DNA from 4 places in the Weizmannia sp. FSL W8-0676 genome. Region 1 is predicted to be linked to each of the others. Evidence: riboswitches for the same ligand, from Rfam matches in the RefSeq annotation. Region 1 holds a riboswitch; each other region holds the start of a gene.
What was found. Region 1 has a riboswitch for thiamine pyrophosphate ahead of tenA (thiaminase II). Riboswitches for the same ligand answer to the same signal wherever they lie in the genome.

Region 1 (4,649 bases):
CATTTTGCGCAGAGGCTAAGTCCTGTGAAACAACAGATTGGCTATGTTTTTGTGGATGTCGAATACGAGAATCTATCGAAAAACAAAGATACTTTAACCCGCTATGTGGATGCCTTTATCACCGAGTTGAAAAGCAAAGGATTCCAACATACTGGGATCTATACGTACTACGATTTTTACAAGAATCGTTTAAATGCATCGAAACTGCCCAAGGGGAATCTATTATGGATTGCACGTTATAACGCAACGCTCGGCATGCAGGCTGACGTTTGGCAGCATCGTAAAACAAACTGTAAGATCAACGGCGTAAAAGGAAATTTTGATTTCGATCTGACTTACAACAAGGCCATTGGCGGCTAAGTTTTTTGTAAAAAATGGAACGGCAGATAACCAAACAGTATTTGTTTGTGTACATGATGGATAAAAATAAAACGCGGGGCATATGTATGAAATGGGTTGAAGTTCATGCGCATTTTCCGGACGTGGTGTCTGAATGGAAATGCCAGCCATTGATGACATTGAAAACGGTAATGAAGGTTGGAAAGTCTAGTAAAAGCGCGTGCAGAAAATCAAAATCGCGAATGATGTATTTTTCAGGCTGGGGTGCAAAGAAGCGTATCAGATTTCAAATGGATAGCCATGTACCTCTAGTATCTGTTGAAATGAAATACAAAGACCAGGGACCTACCATCAGGATGAAACCAGGTCTCCCAACAGCGGAAGACGGCTGTTGGGAGACCTTTATTTTTATGCGCGTGTGAAGAGGGGCCCTTCTGCCGTGGCGTTCGTTGCCTGTACTTTTTTGCCCTTATGGATTTGTAAGCAAATCTTCCAAAGCTTGCCGGAGCGTCGGGAACATGAATTCAAATCCTGCCTGCATGAGGACTTCCGGGCGTACATGCTGGCCTTCAAGCACAAGGCTGCTTTTTTGCCCGAGTGCCAGTTTCAAGGCAAAAGAAGGTACGGGAAGCCAATGCGGCCGGTGTAAAACAGCACCAATGGTTTTGCCAAATGCCTTCATCGTTATAGGCGAAGGGGCAGTGACATTGACCGGGCCGCGGATGTTCTCATTTTTAATAGCAAATAAGATCGATCTTACTACGTCTGTTATATGCACCCACGAGACCCATTGATTGCCGGAACCGACTGTGCCGCCAGCAAACCATTTATACGGCAATACCATAAGGGGCAGTGCTCCGTTTTCCTTTCCAAGCACAACGCCGAATCTCAATAAGACAGTACGGATGGCATGTTTTTCTGCTTGCTTCGCATTGGCTTCCCAACCCGATACCGTCCTGCCAAGAAAATCATTTGCCCTTTGCAATGATTTTTCAGTATACACAGCATTGCGTGATGGCGGATAGATGCCGATTGCACTTGCATTGACCAGCACTGCCGGTTTGCGCGGCATGGCAGACAGGATGCGCAACATTTCATCTGTTGCGCACATCCGGCTTTCATAAATTTGTTTTTGGTGTTTGGCACTCCATCTTCCATCGTTTATGGACACGCCGGCCAAGTTGATGAATACATCCGCATTCCCTATTTCATTTTCGGGAGAAGCATCTTCCACCAGCCATTTTACATACTGCACACGATTTGCCGGCTGCTTGTCTTTCCTTGTTAAAATGACCACTTCATGCCCTTCGCGAAGAAGCATATCCGTTAATTTCCGCCCGATAAATCCGGTCCCACCAGCGATCACAATCCTCATTTTTGCCCTCCGTTCTGCAAATTTCACCACGGTTTGCAACTTAAGTCAGGAATAAATGGGCACGAATGATGAAAAATCAAGGTTTCCAACTCATTCGTCCTTGTTTATGGGAAAAAGCCTTCTGTGATGTTCCCGGAGCAGTCCCGATATTAAAAAGTTAATGGAAGACGACATTTTAATCAAGATTAGGATGATAAATCTCCTGTTGCACAAAATTCGGGACTATGATATGGTAAAATTAATGAAAATGAATATTCGCAATCGTCTACTAGGGGCGCCGGATTGGCTGAGAAGTACCCTTAGAACCTGATCTAGTTCGTACTAGCGTAGGGAAGTAGGTAATGAAATTACACCTGATGATTTGTAATTGATACACCCGCTTTCCGATGGAGGGCGGGTTTTTTATTTTGAAGCTGCTTAGGGCAAAGGGAGAAACCAGCCTGCAAACCGCAATCGGTTTCCCGGTAAACAAGGAGGAATCATTGTTGAAACGATCTTTTACAGAAAGGCTATATCAAAATGTCCAGCCGATTTGGGAGAAAAACCATAACCATCCTTTTGTCGTGGGACTGGGGAACGGAACTTTAGAAAGAGATAAATTTATCTATTATTTAAAGCAGGATTACGTATATTTAGTTGAGTACGCAAAACTGTTTGCCATGGGTGTTGTGAAAGCGGGTAACCTGGACATGATGACGAGATTTGCTGCGGTTCTCCATGAATCGTTGCATTTTGAGATGGAACTGCACCGCCAATACGCTGCCGAGTTTGGCATTACACGCACGGATTTAGAAGCAACTCAACCAACGCCGGCCAATCTTGCTTACACAAGTTATATGCTGCAAGTGGCCGCCAATGGAAGCTTGGCTGAACTTGTTGCCTGCTTGTTGCCGTGTGCCTGGGATTATTGGGAAATTGGGAAACTGCTGAAATTAAATCATCGAGACACATTGGAGACCAATCCTTACAAGAAATGGATCGAAACCTATTCTTCAGAAACGTTCGGCTCCGGAACGCAGTGGTTAATTGACTTAATGGACCAACTGGCAAGCGGAAAATCAGAAACGGAACTGGCAGTCTTAGAACACCATTTCCAAATAGCCTCAAAGTATGAGTATTTATTTTGGGATATGAACGATAAAAAACAAGACTGGCCGGTCTGATTTTCATTCGCAACTAAAAAGGAGGGAGGGTTGGTTCTAATGAGAAAAACACAAAAAATAACAGCAACTGCAGTTATTGCGGCTATCACAACTGTATCCAGCAGCTTGATTTATATCCCGGTAGGTTTTGCAAAAATTTTTCCGGTATAGCATTTTGCCAACATACTCTCGGCTGTTCTGCTCGGCCCCGGTTATGCGGTTGCGCAAGCTTTTATATCCTCGCTTTTACGTAACTTGCTTGGGACAGGGAGTATTTTTGCCTTTCCGGGAAGCATGATCGGCGCGTTTTTGGCAGCTTATCTGTACGCGAAGACGAATAAGCTCATTTTTGCCTTTGTTGGGGAGGTCATGGGGACAGGCATTCTCGGTGCCTTGGCATGTTATCCCATTGCTGTTTTCTTACTCGGCCAAGCGTCAACGCTTTTCGGATTTATCCCTGCCTTCTTTTTAAGCTCTTTTGCAGGGGCCATTTTTGGCTATGTTTTGATAAAAGTTTTACAAAAAAATAAAGGGTGGGACAGAATGATCAATCATACCGTAAGCAACCGTAAGCTTTGAGCGAAGCACCACGGAGGATTGAAGGCATTTGCCACGGTACATACAGGTTGCAAGCAGCCGGTCAAAATCCATGCCAGCAAAATCAGGCTCTTGAAAACAGAGCCTGATGCTGTTGGCATTATGACGCACTCCGGCATAGTCCCATTCATTGCATGCCATTTTGCTATAATCCCAGATTACGAAAGTAAAATAGTAATTTAAAATAAAAAAGTGCCCCATCCTTTGGTATAATTGATTTTGAGAAAAAACAATAACCAAGAAAGGGGGCACCTTTAAGGTGAATTATATCATTCCTGTCTCAAGAATTAAATATGAATTCAATTTAAAGAATAGTACAAAATTTAGTGGCATCCTCCCATTTCTGCAATTTCTGGAACGGATGAAAATCCAGCAGACTTTCCGGGGGTTTGATTGCTTAAAGAAAGACAATGCCAAATTTCCTCTAAGTAAAATATTTGTATATCTGATTGCGGGCTGGATGGCAGATTGCTCCCGTATGTTTCATTTTCAATCACTCCGGAATGACCCTTTGATTCGTGCTTTCTTAGGAGGAAAATGCCCGCATTATACGCTTTTAAGCAAGGATCTATTAAGGTTGGAGAAAATCGAGGATGCTGCCATAGAATTCAAAGAACGGGTGATGGACATCATCGAACCATGGCTGGATTCCGATCTCATTCTTGACTTTGATTCAAGTGTCGAAACGGTTTATGGAAACCAGGAGGGAGCAAAAATCGGGGTGAACCCCCATAAGCCGGGCAGAAAAAGCTACCACCCCCTTCTCGTTTTTGAAGGAAAATCCCATCTTTGCTTAAACGGTGTGCTAAGACCGGGAAACGTCCATTCAGCTGACAACGGAATTGAATTTGCCGAGGAAACCTATCGATTGCTTTCCGCTCAGTACCTTATCCGGTACGCCCGTTTTGACAAGGGATTTGGCGGAGAAAAGTTTTACAGTTATTGGGAGCAACAGAAGATTAACTACGCCGGCAAACTGAAATGGACATCAAGATTGAAAAAGTATGTTGAAAACGACAATTCTCCGTGGATCCGGTATGTTGATAATGAGCTGATTGTTATAGAGGGAAAAACAGTCTACTACCAAGCAACTTCCTGGGAAAAGCCAAGAAGAGTTGCGGTCATCCGAAAAGCTGACAAGTATGAGGAAGACCAGCTTCAATTGTTTGATTTTCTCTGGGATTATGAAGCCATTG
Region 2 (4,649 bases), 780 kb from region 1:
GGGGAGCTGGCAGTTTTGGAAGCAAAAAATGCGTTAAGCATCCGGCGGCTGGGCGGCAAGGAAAAACTTCCGATGGATTTACTGCTCCTTGCCGACCCGTCACGCGAAATGGTGATGGCTTATGCCAACCGCGGAGAATGCTATGTGGCGGAAATTGAAGAAAAGGTGATCGGCGTTTACATCCTGCTACCGGCGAGGCCGGGAATCGTGGAATTGGCGAATGTGGCGGTTGCAAAAGAACATCAAGGGAAAGGCTTTGGAAAACGGCTTGTGCTGGATGCCATCCGGAGGGCAGGAAAAAGAGGATTTAAAACGATCGAAGTAGGCACCGGCAATTCCAGCATCAGCCAGCTGGCCTTGTATCAAAAATGCGGTTTCCGGATCTCCGGGGTGGACAGAGGCTTTTTCGTCAGGCATTATGCTGAAACGATATATGAAAACGGGATTCGCTGCCGGGATATGGTACGGTTATCCCTCGATTTGGTAGAAACGACATGCAAGGGGTAATGGAATTGGAACTGGTCTTTTACAATGATGATTTCAAGCAGCAATTGGACAACTATACAATAACGGATGATCAGCTCCGTTTCACCGGCCATCCGGATGAAGCCATTGCCCTTGCAAAAGAGGATCCGGAACGGCACCCTGTTGTTGCAGTCCGCCATAACATGATCACAAACTTTTTTGTGCTTCATGAAAAAAATGGCGCCAGGCCATATACAAGTCATCCGCATGCCATATTGCTGCGGACGTTTTCAACCGATTTCCACCAGCAGGGAAAAGGATACGCCAGGCAATGTTTAAAACAGCTGCCCCATTTTGTCCGTACCCATTTTCCGGAAATAGAGCAGATGGTTCTTGGGGTGAATACGGAAAATGTTGCTGCCCAAAATTTGTACAGACAAGCCGGGTTTGTGGATGAAGGGGGCAGGATGTTTGGAAAAAAAGGCGAATTGATTATTATGCATTACCATTTAGGCAAAGAAGGGATATACAGATGGAAATAAAAGAACTTGCAAACCGGGAAGAGTGGAAAGCAGCGTTTCCGGTGATGAAACAGCTGCGTAAACATTTGGACGAAGAACACTATCTCCAGCTGGTGGAAGAGGCGGCAGAAAAATCGGATTACAAGATGGCCGCAGTAATAGATGACGGAAACATTGTGGCGGTAACCGGCTATATGCCGATGATTACCTTGTACAACGGGCGGTTTATTTGGGTATGCGACCTGGTGACGGATGAAGCGCACAGATCAAAAGGGTACGGTGCCAGGCTTTTGGCGCATGTGGAAAAACAGGCCGGCGAAAACGGATACGGCATTGTTTCCCTGTCATCCGGCCTGCAAAGAAAAGACGCCCACCGGTTTTATGAAGAAAAAATGGATTATGATAAAGTCAGTTATGTTTTTTTAAAAAGATTGTAAACTTTACATCTTCGTTGGAAAGGGATATAATAGCTAAAAAATAATCTTTCAAACTACTAGGGGTGCCCGGATCTGGCGGGCTGAGAGAAAAACCGGCGTTTTTCAACCCTTTGGACCTGATCCGGATCATACCGGCGTAGGAAAGTAGGAATTTGTAAAAAATTTCTTGCTGATAAAGTCAGGTCTTTTCGGGCCTGGCTTTTTTGCATGGAAAGGGGTGGGACAAATGAAACTCGATGAGCAGGTGGTTGCCGTCACCGGCGGAAGCAGGGGGTTGGGCAAGGCGCTTGTAAAAGCTTTTGCAAGAGAGGGGGCGGGCGTTGTCATCAACTATTTTGAGAGTGAGGGGAAGGCAAAGGACCTTCAGCATATTTTAGGCGAAAAAGCGGTTGCCCTGAAGGCGGATGTAAGGGATCCGGTCCAGGTAAGAAAGATGTTCCGGCAGGCCGAAGCTTATTTTTCCAGGCCTGTCACGACGATTGTAAATAATGCCCTTGTGCATTTCCGCTTTGATCCGGAATCCCGGCACGATGCTTCCCGGATTTCGTGGGAGGAATACAGCCTGCAGATGGAAGGTGCGGTTCGCGGCGCATTAAATACCATCCAGGCCGGCCTTGCGGGAATGAAACGGCTGCATTTCGGCAGGGTGATCAATATTGGCACAAACCTGTTTCAAAATCCGGTTGTCGCCTACCATGATTACAATACGAGCAAGGCTGCGCTCCTCGGCTTCACCCGGAGCATGGCGAAAGATCTGGGGCAATATGGCATTACCGTTAATATGGTATCCGGCGGCCTTCTGAAAACGACGGATGCAAGTGCGGCCACATCTGAAGAGGTTTTTCAATTGATTCAGGCAACAACCCCGCTGCAAAGGGTGACAGAACCGGAAGACGTTGCGGATGCCGTGTTGTTTTTTGCATCGCCATGGGCCAGGGCGGTAACCGGGCAAAACCTCGTCGTTGACGGCGGACTTGTAATGGATTAGGAGGGAATGAAAATGGAAAAGGAAAAACCAATTGAACTGCTTGAAAAAATCAGGGAAGCCAATCCGCTTATCCATAATATCACGAATATTGTGGTGGCTAATTTCACAGCAAACGGGCTGCTGGCACTTGGCGCATCTCCGGTAATGGCCGATGCGGTGGAAGAAGTTGCCGATATGGCGAAAGCGGCAAATGCGGTCGTATTAAATATCGGCACTTTGAATGAAAAAGCCGTCGAAGCCATGATTTTGGCGGGAAAGTCTGCAAATGAAAATGGCGTTCCGGTCGTCCTTGATCCGGTAGCTGCCGGTTCAACCCGTTACCGGACAGAAACGGCAAAAAAATTGCTGAAAGAAATCCGCTTCACATCCATCAGGGGAAATGCCGGAGAAATCGCCAATCTGGTCGGAATAGATGCCAAAGTTAAAGGCGTCGATGCAGGAGATACCAGCCTGGATACGGGCGAACTCGCTTTGAAAGCAGCAAAAACGCTTCATACAACGGTCGTGGTAAGCGGCAAGACAGATGCGGTGTCAAACGGTTCCGAACTCTATCTCGTACATAACGGCCACCCGCTTTTAACAAAAGTCACCGGGACAGGCTGCCTTTTGTCCGCAGTTTGCGGCGCCTTTCTCGCTGTTGAGGAAGATCCGGTTCAGGCATCCGTTTCGGCGCTTGCGATTTACGGCGCTGCTGCGGAAATCGCAAGGGAAAAAACAGGCGGGGATTTGCCGGGCAGTTTTCAAATGGCATTTTTAGACCAGCTGGCAGAAATAGGGGCTGAAGAAATCCAAAAATATGCCTCTTTTGAAAAGAAAGAAGGATGAACGTCATGAAAAAAGCACTTACCATTGCCGGTTCTGATTCCGGGGGCGGTGCCGGCATCCAGGCAGACTTGAAAACATTTCAGGAATTGGAAGTATACGGCATGTCCGTGATTACCGCGGTGACAGCGCAAAATACACGCGGCGTCCAGGGGGTATTTCCGCTCGGACCCGAAGCCGTCTCCCGCCAATTGGAGTCCATTGCCGGAGATATGGGGACGGATGCGCTAAAAACCGGCATGTTGTTTGATTCCGGCATCATCGAAGTGGCCGCGGAAAAAATCAAAACCTACCGCTGGGAAAAACTCGTTGTGGACCCGGTGATCATTGCAAAAGGCGGGGAAACCCTTTTGCAAAAGGAAGCGGTTCAAGCCTTAAAAAGCAAGCTGCTTCCGCTCGCCTTCATTGTGACGCCGAATCTTCCGGAAGCAGAGGAACTGGCAGGAATGCCCATCCGAAATGCCGGGGATCGGAAGGAAGCGGCACGCATCATTGCGGATTGCGGCCCCCGGTATGTCCTTATTAAAGGCGGCCATAACGCATCTTCCCCGGTTTCGAGCGACTTGCTTTTTGACGGGGTGAATTTTTACGAATATACAGCGAAAAGGTACGCAACAAAAAATACGCACGGCACCGGCTGTACGTTTTCTTCGGCGATTACGGCGGAATTGGCAAAAGGCGCGGATATATTTGCTGCAGTGTCGACAGCAAAAGCATTCATTTCCGCCGCGATCGAAGACGGCATTCAAATTGGACACGGGCACGGGCCGACAAACCATTGGGCGTACCAAAAAAGGAGAATGAAAAACGGATGACAGCCGAATATTTGCGTGGCGCATTGAAACTGTATTTTATTATGGGCAGCCCGAACTGCACGCTGCCGCCGGAACAAGTGCTGGAAAAGGCCATCAGGGGCGGCGTCACCCTTTTTCAATTCCGTGAAAAAGGGAACGGTGCACGAAAAGGCGAAGAAAAGAAAGCGCTTGGTGAAAAATTGAAGTGGATATGCCAAAAAAACGGGATTCCTTTTCTTGTAAATGATGATATTGCACTTGCGTTGGAACTGGATGCTGATGGTGTGCATGTCGGGCAGGAAGATGAACCGCTGGCATCCGTACGAGAAAAGTTTGGGGATAAGATCATCGGCGTCTCGGCCTATACGTTGGAGGAAGCCAGGCAGGCAGCAAACGGAGGCGCGGATTATCTTGGCGTCGGCCCCATTTTTCCGACGAAATCGAAAGAAGATGCGAAAGAAGCGAAAGGCACAGCCGTCATTCGCGAAATCCGCCAAAATGGCATCCGGATTCCAATTGTCGGAATTGGCGGCATAGGGCCGGGCAATGCAAAAAGCGTCATAGAAGCGGGCGCAGACGGCGTTTCCGTCATTTCTGCGATCGCAGGCGCGGAAGATGCAGA
Region 3 (4,649 bases), 800 kb from region 1:
GCTCGGCCCGGATGCCAATCTGGCCAACATCCCTTTTTCGGATGCCCTTGCGCTTGAAACATTAAGGCTCGGTTTGCGATCAGATACTTTTTTTATTGGAGGAGATTCCCATGAGAAAAACGGATAAAATTTTTCATTTGGCGATCCCGTGCAAAGATCTTGATGAAACAGCCGATTTCTATCAGAAATTAGGCTGTAAGGTGGCGCGCCGGTATGATGACCGGGTCACTTTCAATTTTTTCGGGGACCAGGTTGTCTGCCATCTGAGCCCTGAAAAAATAGACCCCAACCCGAAAATGTATCCCCGCCATTTCGGCATTACTTTTTTGGATAAAGCAGCATTTGAGGAAACCCTCCAATCCGCAAAGAAAAACCGCTTGGCATTTTTCCAGGAGAAAATGGTCCGGTTTGGGGGCAGGCAAGAGGAACATTGGACATTTTTCCTCCAAGATCCCTCCAACAACTTGCTCGAATTTAAATATTACCACGATGAAAGCATGGTGTATTAACCAGTCCCATTCATTGCTCAAAGCATGCGATGCGGCTTTTTCCGGAAAGAGCCGCATCGCATGCTTTGCCATTTGGGCCAGGCGATAAGCGTTTTTTCCTGGCCCGAGACGTTTGATCGTTATGTTCAGCAGGATGGCAAAGCCCCGGAGGCCCTTTTTAGGCTTAACATGCAAACCGCAGGCATACAGCTGCGGTTTTTTTGCGGCTTCCCGCAGGAACATGCAGCGCTTGAAGCGAATAACATACTCTGCATGTTCCGCCACCCGGTTTTGTGATCCCATGCTGGCGGAAGCCAAAGCGATTTGGCTTCCAGAATGCTCCTTATTTATTTTCTAAATGGACAAAAGCTTTTGCGGCATTGACATGTGTTTTTGTGATCTTTGTCTGGTACAGCCAATCCGAAACGTCTTGCCATTTTTTCAGGTCCTGATCGGCAATCGTTTTATTTTTTTCGCTCATCAGCGGCAGCAAAATGTGCAGGCTCTTCGTTTCCACATTTTTATCCAGCGGTGAAGAGGCATCTTCATGTTTTAACAAAATGGCAAGCGCCTTTTCCGGATGTTTTTTGACATATTGCTGGCCTTTTTCGGCGGCAGCAAGAAATTTTTTAAAAATGTCTGGCTGCTGTTTCAGCTTATTTTCGTTTGCGATGAAAACGAGTTCGGCATAATCCGGAACACCGTATTTTGCCGGATTGAATGCTCTAACGGGTACGCCTTCCTTTTCCAGCAGCAGCTGTTCATGATTAACAAAACCGCCGACGATCGCATCAGTTTTACGGGCTGTCAGAGCAGGGATTAAATCATAGCCAACATCCACTGTTTTCACCTTGTCCGGATCGCCCCCGTCTGCTTTGACCATTGTCCGCACGGCTGCTTCTTCCAGCGGAATGGAAGAATAGCCGACCGTTTTGCCCGCCAGGTCTTTCGGTGAGCGGATGCCGCTTGAAGCTGGCACCATCACACGGTTCAGCGTATGGCGGACGACGGTGCCAAAAGATTGGACCGGAATATTCTCATCGCGCGCGATTAACACTTGGGGTTGATAACTTAATGCAATATCAATTCGATTCGCAGCCGCAAGTTTTAACGGGTCATTTGTGTCAGAAGGCATTTTGATGCTGACATCAAGACCCTGCGCTTTAAAATAGCCTTTTTCCTTGGCTACATAAAGAAAAGAATGAACCGCATTTGGATACCAATCCAGCATAATCGTTACTTTTTGCGCATGTTTCGTTGCTTGCTGCGAATGATTGCTGCAGGCACCTAGCATACACGCCAGTACAGCGACCATTACCCATCGTTTCTTCATTGAAAATCCCCCTAAATTTTTGTTCTGTTTTTCAATAAGCTTTTTTCCATCCCATAAATAAGCAAAAATAATCCCATGCCGAGTGCAGCCAAAAGAAAAACGGCCGAAAAAACAGCGCCCGACTGCAAATACCCAGACATTCGCTTGCTAAAAAAGCCAAGCCCCGCAGTTGCGCCAAGCCACTCTCCGATCGCTGCCCCGCTGACACAATATACAACCGATAATTTCAAGCCGGATAAAAATTGGGGAAGGGCCATCGGGACAGAAAGTTTTCGGAAAATATCCCAACGGCTGGCGCCCATTGTCCGAAACAAATTCAGATAGGCGGGATCGACGGTTTTTAATCCGTCAAAAGTGCTGATTACAATCGGAAAGATAGCCGTTAACACAATAATCGCTACCTTGCTCCAAACTGAATAGCCGAACCACATCATAAAAACAGGTGATACGGCGACAAGCGGGATCGTTTGCGAAATAACAAGAAACGGATAAAAGATTTTTTCAGCCGTTTTGGAGACATACATGATGACACCGATCATCACTCCACCCGCAACAGATAAAAGAAAACCGATGCCGACTTCCTCCACTGTCGCAGGCAAATGCACATTTATTAGTTGCCTGTGATTTTCTATGAAAGATGCATAGATTTGGGTAGGGGACGGCAAAATGAAAGACGGGATCACCCCTTTCTGTATGACCCACTGCCAGCCGGCTATCAAGACCAGCATCGTAACGCAAAAAAGTCCGTAATCCCCCAGCCATTTTCGCCACTTCATTTAGGAAACCTCCTTTCATCCGAACTTCCAATATGTACAAGCTGCAAACCGTTCCAAAGCCCGTTCAACCATTTGAATTTTTTCCTGCTATAGCAATCTTCCACCTACTTTTTGTTTTTATTTCTTCCTGCCCGTCGTCATTGACGAGGTTTTTCCGGTTACCGCCCTAAAAGCAGCTATTTTCCCTCCCTTCCAACAGAAAAAAGCCAGGCCTGTAAAAGACCTGACTTTAATAAGCAAGAAAATTTCCCAAAATCCCTACTTTCCTACGCCGGCATGATCCGGATCAGGTCCAAAGGGTTGAAAAACCAAATGTTTTTCTCTCAGCCCGCCAATCCGGGCACCCCTAGTAGTCTGAAATATTCACTTTCTTCCATTATAGGCTTTCTATTTGCCTGTGTAAAGTGGTGCAGGCTTTTTTCTATGGTGATTGGTTCAATTATCGGCTCCCAGTCAGGGCTCCTGTTTTTCCAAAAATCCCGAAAAAAACTGCAAAAATTTTCAATCATGATGATACTCACGATATATAAGCTCATTTAACGCTTCATTCCGTCATCGTAAACTGAATAGACAGCCATTCAGATATTTATACGACAGCGGCTGCGGTTGCAAGTGCTGACGGAAACAACCACATCGCCCCCTCTTCTCGTGCTTGTATGCTCACAAAAAAACCAATTTTATGAAAAAGACGAAAATAGTCTGTTAAATGACACGAATGTCGCTTATAATTATAAAAACGACACATGTGTCATTTAAGGAGGAGCATAATGAAGCATTCGCTTTTTAAAAATCATTCCTTTCTATTCTTAATCAGTGCGCAAACCGTTTCAAATCTTGGCGACTGGCTGCATCTTGTTGCATTGTTTGCATTAGTGGCATTTAAGTGGCACGCCGACCCGATTGCAATGGCAGGCATTACATTATGCATGGTGCTGCCGTCAATTTTATTTGGATCCCCTGCCGGCTGGCTGGCAGACCGGTTTAACCGTAAAGTGCTGATGAGCTTCTCGGATTTCGCCCGCTGCGGTTGTGTGCTCGGGATTGCTTTTTCCGTTTCGCTTTGGCAAGTTTATATCTTTCTATTTTTTTGGGCTTTTTCTCAGCCGTCTTCACCCCTGCAGAAAGCGGCCTGCTTCGCCAAGTTGTTGGTGAAAACCAAATACAGGCGGCAATCGGCACAAGCGAGATGATCAATAACAGTGCCAAAATCATCGGGCCGGTAGCAGGCGGCGCATTGATCAGCCTGACCGGAATCAAAGGCGCTTTTTATCTTGATGCCATTTCTTTCTTCCTCTCCGCCCTCCTGCTGTTTGGAATCAAGGCGCCAACATTACAGAGCCCGGTAAAAAGTGATCTAGAACATCGGGAAAAGGTCTCGCTAACTGAAGGATTTCGCTTTCTCTCCGGTTTTCCCGTGTTAAAAATAGGTCTGATCGTTTTTTGTACCATGATACTGGCCTTGCAAATTTCTGATTCCCAGGCCATGATATTAATAAGGGCTTGCTGAACGAATCCGATTATGGCTTGTATCTGATTTGTCAGCAAGCTCTACCTCAATATCATAGGAGAATGCATCTGCGAAAATGCTTTATTCTGTCCTCTCTGTATGTTGAATCAGCTTTAGAGTGCAAAGTTTTTCCTGCATTTTTTATAAAACCCTTGCATTTAAAGTTCGGCCAAAGCTGTCAGTATCCTTACCAAGTCTAGGACTTTTGCTTATTCAGCAAGCCCTAATAAGGGATATCAAGAACGCAACGGTCCATTTTGCGAGCTGGTGTATTGCGGCAAGCGGTTTTGGCATGCTTACTGCTTCCGTGCTGTTTACGAAAATAAAGTTAGGGGAGAAATTAATCACTTTAAAAATCAGCCCCGCCATACTTGGTTTGGGTTGTATCATGGTAAGTACGGGTACCGGCTGGCCGATCGGCATCATTGAAGCCGTTTACCCTTGCGTCTTTTTTCTGATGGGTTTTTCTTTTACAATGGCTGTCATTCCTTTCGATGTGCTCGTCCAAAAGAAATCGCCTGAAACGCATACCGGAAGAGTGTTCG
Region 4 (4,649 bases), 700 kb from region 1:
TACAAGCGATTTCATTGCATAACACCTTTCTTTTATTCCTGTCTGAACAAGTATAACGCATCAAACAGGATTGATAAATCATTTCGTTTCTTCTGTTTTCACAGTAGAAATTTTGAAATGCAAACGGGCTTTTGGTAAAATGGTGGTTTGTAAGAGACAGTGTAACCTGAAAGCCTGCATTATATCTTGCAAATATAATTGGATAGGTGGTTATCGATAATGGAACAAACAAAGCCGTACAGAGTCTTATTGTATTACAAGTATGTTGAAATTGAAAATCCGGAAGCCTTTGCAGCTGAACATTTGCAGTTTTGCAAAGAGACCGGTTTAAAGGGGCGTATCCTCGTTGCCAAAGAAGGGATCAACGGCACTGTTTCCGGAACGGTTGAACAAACAACCAAATATAAAGAAAAGATGCACGCAGATCCCCGGTTCCGGGACATGGTCTTCAAAGAAGATGAAGCAGACGGCCATGCGTTTAAAAAAATGCACGTCCGCCCGCGCAAGGAGCTTGTTACGCTGCGGCTTGAAAAAGACATCAATCCGAATGAAAAAACGGGGAAATATTTGTCTCCGAAAGAATTTCGCGAGGCGCTGCTGGCTGAAGATACCGTCGTACTGGATGCGCGCAATGACTATGAGTATGATCTCGGGCATTTCCGCGGGGCATTGCGCCCGGATATCCGCACTTTCCGCGAACTGCCGGAATGGGTGCGCGAACATAAGGATCAATTAAAAGGCAAAAAAATTGTGACGTATTGCACCGGCGGCATCCGTTGTGAAAAATTTTCGGGCTGGCTGCTGGAAGAAGGGTTTGAAGATGTCAGCCAACTGCACGGCGGGATTGTGACATACGGAAAGGATCCGGAAGTGCAGGGAGAGCTGTGGGACGGCAAACTGTATGTATTTGACGAACGGATTTCCGTTCCGGTCAACCGAAAGGAACATGTCGTTGTCGGCCGGGATTATTTTACGGGGGAACCGTGCGAACGTTATGTCAACTGCGCCAACCCAGCCTGCAACAAGCAATTTTTATGCTCGGAAGAAAATGAACATAAATATATGCGGAGCTGCTCGCATGAATGCCGCACCGTGCCAAATAATTTATATGTAAAAGAACACGGCCTTACACCGGAAAAAGTAGCTGAACGGCTGCGCCGGATCGAAGAAGAAGACGCGGCGTTAAACCGGTAACCGGCGCGGCTTTTAACCTTACGATTCGGAAAGCGGATGGTGAAAAAGGGGATGGAAACCGTGCCCGCCCGGAAACGGCCGGAGCGATTCCTTGCTTCAAAAGCGGTATTTTCTTGAAAGAAACAAGGTGCCTGAGGGCGGCATGTGAAAAAAAGAGAAAAAAACCGGGATCCACTGCAACCATCCGAAGCCCGGGGGCAGGGTTAAAACGCGGCGTGTTCCGGAACAGAGAAAGGATTTGGTGCAAGCGGGCCAAATCCTTTTTATCTGCCTGCTTTTTTGCGTAAAATGGGATAAAATAGACCTCTGTGCCGCTTCATACGCGGCACCGGAAAAGGATGAAAATTTTCAGGATAGAAAGAAAGGCGGGATTTGGATGTGCGGGAGGTACACTTTGACGGCATCTGTAAATGAGCTGGAAGAAAGGTTCCATGCCAAAGCTTCTTTTCCGGGCAGTGAATATGCCAAAAGTTATAATGTCGCGCCTTCGCAAATGGTGGCTGCCGTGATCAGCGCCCGCGGGCAGTACAGACTGGGTTTTTTAAAATGGGGCTTGATTCCTTCCTGGGCAAAAGATCCGAAAATCGGGCATAAGATGATCAATGCCAGAAGTGAAACTGTATTTCAGAAACCGGGTTTCCGGGAGGCAGTGAAAAGGCGGCGCTGCCTCATTCCGGCCGATTCTTTTTTTGAGTGGAACCGAAAAGACGGCACCCGGGCGCCGATGCGGATTACGCTTAAGAACGGGGGCATTTTTGCAATGGCCGGGCTTTGGGAGAAATGGACGGATCAGGAAGGGAATCCGGTCTTTACTTGCACCATTTTAACGACAAAGGCGAACAGGATGATGGCAAAAATTCACGACCGGATGCCGGTGATTTTACGCAAGGAAGATGAAGAAAAATGGCTGGACAGCACGGTCACTGAACCGGGCCGGCTGTTGCCGCTCCTCGCGCAGTATGATTCGGATGCGATGGAGATGTATGCCGTATCCGAACGCGTCAATTCGCCAAAAAACAATTTTCCAGAGCTGTTATTGCCAAAAAATTAAATTTTTTGTTGAAATGCTGTGGCAAAAAGTTTATCATAAAGGTGACAAATTCATGAACGTAACCACAGGGGGAGCGTTAAGCTGAGAGTGAACGCCATGTTCTGACCCTTTGAACCTGTCCGGTTAATGCCGGCGTAGGGATGTGGAATTTCTTTTGTCCTCCCATGGTTCGTTATGTTCATGCATACCAAAAGGGGGATTTTTTTATGGGCAAATTAAGTTTACAGGCCATGATTGAAGCGGCTGTCTTTGCGGCATTTGCGCTTTTGCTGGACTTGCTGCCGTCCATTGAGGTGACGCACGTGATTTCCCTGTCGTTTGCCATGCTGCCGGTTTTTGTGGTCGCTTTTCGCTGGGGATTTAAAGCAAGTGTTGCTTCGGGATTTATTTGGAGCTTGCTGCAGATCGTCACCGGTGATGCAAATGATATTCTCAACCCGATTCAGGGCATCATGGAATATCCGGTCGCTTTTTCATTCATCGGGTTTGCCGGGCTTTTTCGGCCGCTTATCGAAAGAAGCTGCCGTCATGCCAAAAGGGGCACGATGACTTTTTGGATATGCCTTTCTGTTCTTGCCGGCAGTTTCGCCCGCTATTTCTGGCATTTCTTGGCCGGCGTGTTTTTCTGGGGTTCCTATGCGCCTAAAGGGCAGTCGGCGTTTCTCTATTCTTTCATCACGAACGGCGTCACGATGATTGGCAATGGCATTTTATGCGCAGCTGTTGCGGCGATCCTCTTTAATGCCGCCCCGCAGCTGCTGACAAAATACCGCAATCAGCACAGGCATGCGGCGTAAAAGCAACTTGAAAACGGCAAGGCAACTGCGCCTTGCCGTTTTCACTTCAGGCAGGAGGCTTTATGGAAACAGGCGCCTTGTAAAGCCGGAGTTCGGTTTCACCGCTTTTTCAGTTGATCATGGCCGGCAGAACGGGTAATGGCCGTAAGAAACGGGAAAGGATAAAAAGAAGGAATAATGAAAGAAAGGGGATTTTATGGATAAAGACATTCATCACCCGTTTGGCCGGATCATCCCGATGACTTCGATTGAAAGCGGAACAGGCAGGGAATTGCTGCCGGATATCTATTGCTTTACCATCCAAATTGTAAATGTGTGTCTGATCGGCAGGGCCGGAACCGGTACATTTGTCCTCGTGGATGCCGGCATGCCGGGTTCCGCCGGCGCGATATTTTCAGCCGTGCGGGAACGCTTCGGGGAAAAGTCAAAACCAAAAGCGGTTTTACTGACGCATGGCCATTTTGACCACGTGGGTGCGATTGCGCCATTATTGGAAAAATGGGACGTGCCGGTTTTTGCACATCCATTGGAGCTGCCCTATTTAACCGGGCGTGAAACGTATCCGGATCCCGATCCGACTGTTGAAGGCGGCCTGCTGGCGAAGATTTCCATGATATATCCGAATGAACCAGTTGATCTTGGCAAGGCTGTCCAACCCCTTCCCGAAGACGGGACGGTCCCGTTTCTGCCGGGCTGGAAATGGATCCATACGCCCGGCCATTCGAACGGGCATGTATCGTTCTTCAGGGAAGCAGACAACGTGTTGATCGCGGGGGACGCATTTATCACCGTCAGACAGGATGAATTTTGGAAAGTGCTGGTGCAAAAGCAGGAAGTAAACGGGCCGCCGCGCTATTTTACAAACGACTGGAAGGCGGCAAAACGCTCAGTTGAAAAATTGGCTGCCTTAAAGCCGGAAACTGCTCTTTGCGGCCACGGGATCCCGATGTCCGGCGCCGGCTTGCGGGAAGGGCTTGAGGCCCTTGTCTCCGGATTTGATGAAATCGCGCTCCCGGATCACGGGAAGTACGTGGATGGCGCACAATAGGCGGTTTCTTCATTGCTTCCTTCCCCGCAAAGGTTTACAATAATTTGTAAATGGATGGATAAAAAGGAGCGAGAAAATTGGAAGTCAAAGATTTTATGATCCGCGATGTCATTACGGTAAAAAAAGAGACGACGATCCGGGAACTGTTAAAGGTGCTTGCCCACCACCGGATCGGCGGCGTACCGGTCGTGGATGCGGAAGGAAAGCTGCTCGGCATGGTCAGTGACGGGGATGTCATCCGCTTTTTGCAGCCAAAGGGAAGGACCGTTTATGATTTTTATATTACGATCGTGGTAAATGAGCAGGAAGACTTTAATGAAAAACTGGCGCACAGCCTGGACTTTCCGGTGGAAAAGATTATGAAACGGCGGGAATTGTATACGGTAAGGCCCGAAGACGATTTTGAAAACGCGCTGCGGATTCTGGCCAAACACCATTTTAAAAAACTTCCGGTCGTCAATCAGGCAGATCGTGTTGTCGGTGTCATCTCAAGAGGCGATATCATGCGCCAGATTACGGATAGATTGCTCAACAGCTAAATCAAAATGGTTAGATCGGC

Region 2: linked by a shared signal. The riboswitch ahead of NST20_RS07180 (3-oxoacyl-ACP reductase) and the one ahead of tenA (thiaminase II) in region 1 are both predicted to bind thiamine pyrophosphate.
Region 3: linked by a shared signal. The riboswitch ahead of NST20_RS07275 (ABC transporter permease) and the one ahead of tenA (thiaminase II) in region 1 are both predicted to bind thiamine pyrophosphate.
Region 4: linked by a shared signal. The riboswitch ahead of thiT (energy-coupled thiamine transporter ThiT) and the one ahead of tenA (thiaminase II) in region 1 are both predicted to bind thiamine pyrophosphate.

What each region holds. Positions count from the first base shown of each region.
Region 1 is NZ_CP151954.1:703,574-708,222, forward strand. Features, by position in the region: gene NST20_RS03325 (GH25 family lysozyme) at 1-360, shown strand, start outside; gene NST20_RS03330 (hypothetical protein) at 447-761, shown strand; gene NST20_RS03335 (TIGR01777 family oxidoreductase) at 809-1,714, opposite strand; TPP riboswitch at 1,975-2,064, shown strand; gene tenA (thiaminase II) at 2,101-2,877, shown strand; partial or broken gene thiW (energy coupling factor transporter S component ThiW) at 2,917-3,435, shown strand; partial or broken gene NST20_RS03350 (IS1380-like element ISBco2 family transposase) at 3,713-4,649, shown strand, end outside.
Region 2 is NZ_CP151954.1:1,480,260-1,484,908, forward strand. Features, by position in the region: gene NST20_RS07165 (GNAT family N-acetyltransferase) at 1-507, shown strand, start outside; gene NST20_RS07170 (GNAT family N-acetyltransferase) at 507-1,007, shown strand; gene NST20_RS07175 (GNAT family N-acetyltransferase) at 998-1,423, shown strand; TPP riboswitch at 1,472-1,583, shown strand; gene NST20_RS07180 (3-oxoacyl-ACP reductase) at 1,650-2,411, shown strand; gene thiM (hydroxyethylthiazole kinase) at 2,424-3,236, shown strand; gene thiD (bifunctional hydroxymethylpyrimidine kinase/phosphomethylpyrimidine kinase) at 3,242-4,048, shown strand; gene thiE (thiamine phosphate synthase) at 4,045-4,649, shown strand, end outside.
Region 3 is NZ_CP151954.1:1,499,851-1,504,499, reverse strand. Features, by position in the region: partial or broken gene NST20_RS07290 (phosphosulfolactate synthase) at 1-127, shown strand, start outside; gene NST20_RS07285 (VOC family protein) at 111-509, shown strand; gene NST20_RS07280 (ABC transporter substrate-binding protein) at 832-1,821, opposite strand; gene NST20_RS07275 (ABC transporter permease) at 1,833-2,597, opposite strand; TPP riboswitch at 2,844-2,955, opposite strand; gene NST20_RS07270 (MFS transporter) at 3,365-3,787, shown strand; gene NST20_RS07265 (MFS transporter) at 3,685-4,104, shown strand; gene NST20_RS07260 (hypothetical protein) at 4,397-4,649, shown strand, end outside.
Region 4 is NZ_CP151954.1:1,400,106-1,404,754, forward strand. Features, by position in the region: gene NST20_RS06730 (DNA topoisomerase III) at 1-15, opposite strand, end outside; gene NST20_RS06735 (rhodanese-related sulfurtransferase) at 220-1,194, shown strand; gene NST20_RS06740 (SOS response-associated peptidase) at 1,571-2,245, shown strand; TPP riboswitch at 2,303-2,403, shown strand; gene thiT (energy-coupled thiamine transporter ThiT) at 2,452-3,042, shown strand; gene NST20_RS06750 (MBL fold metallo-hydrolase) at 3,239-4,090, shown strand; gene NST20_RS06755 (CBS domain-containing protein) at 4,168-4,629, shown strand.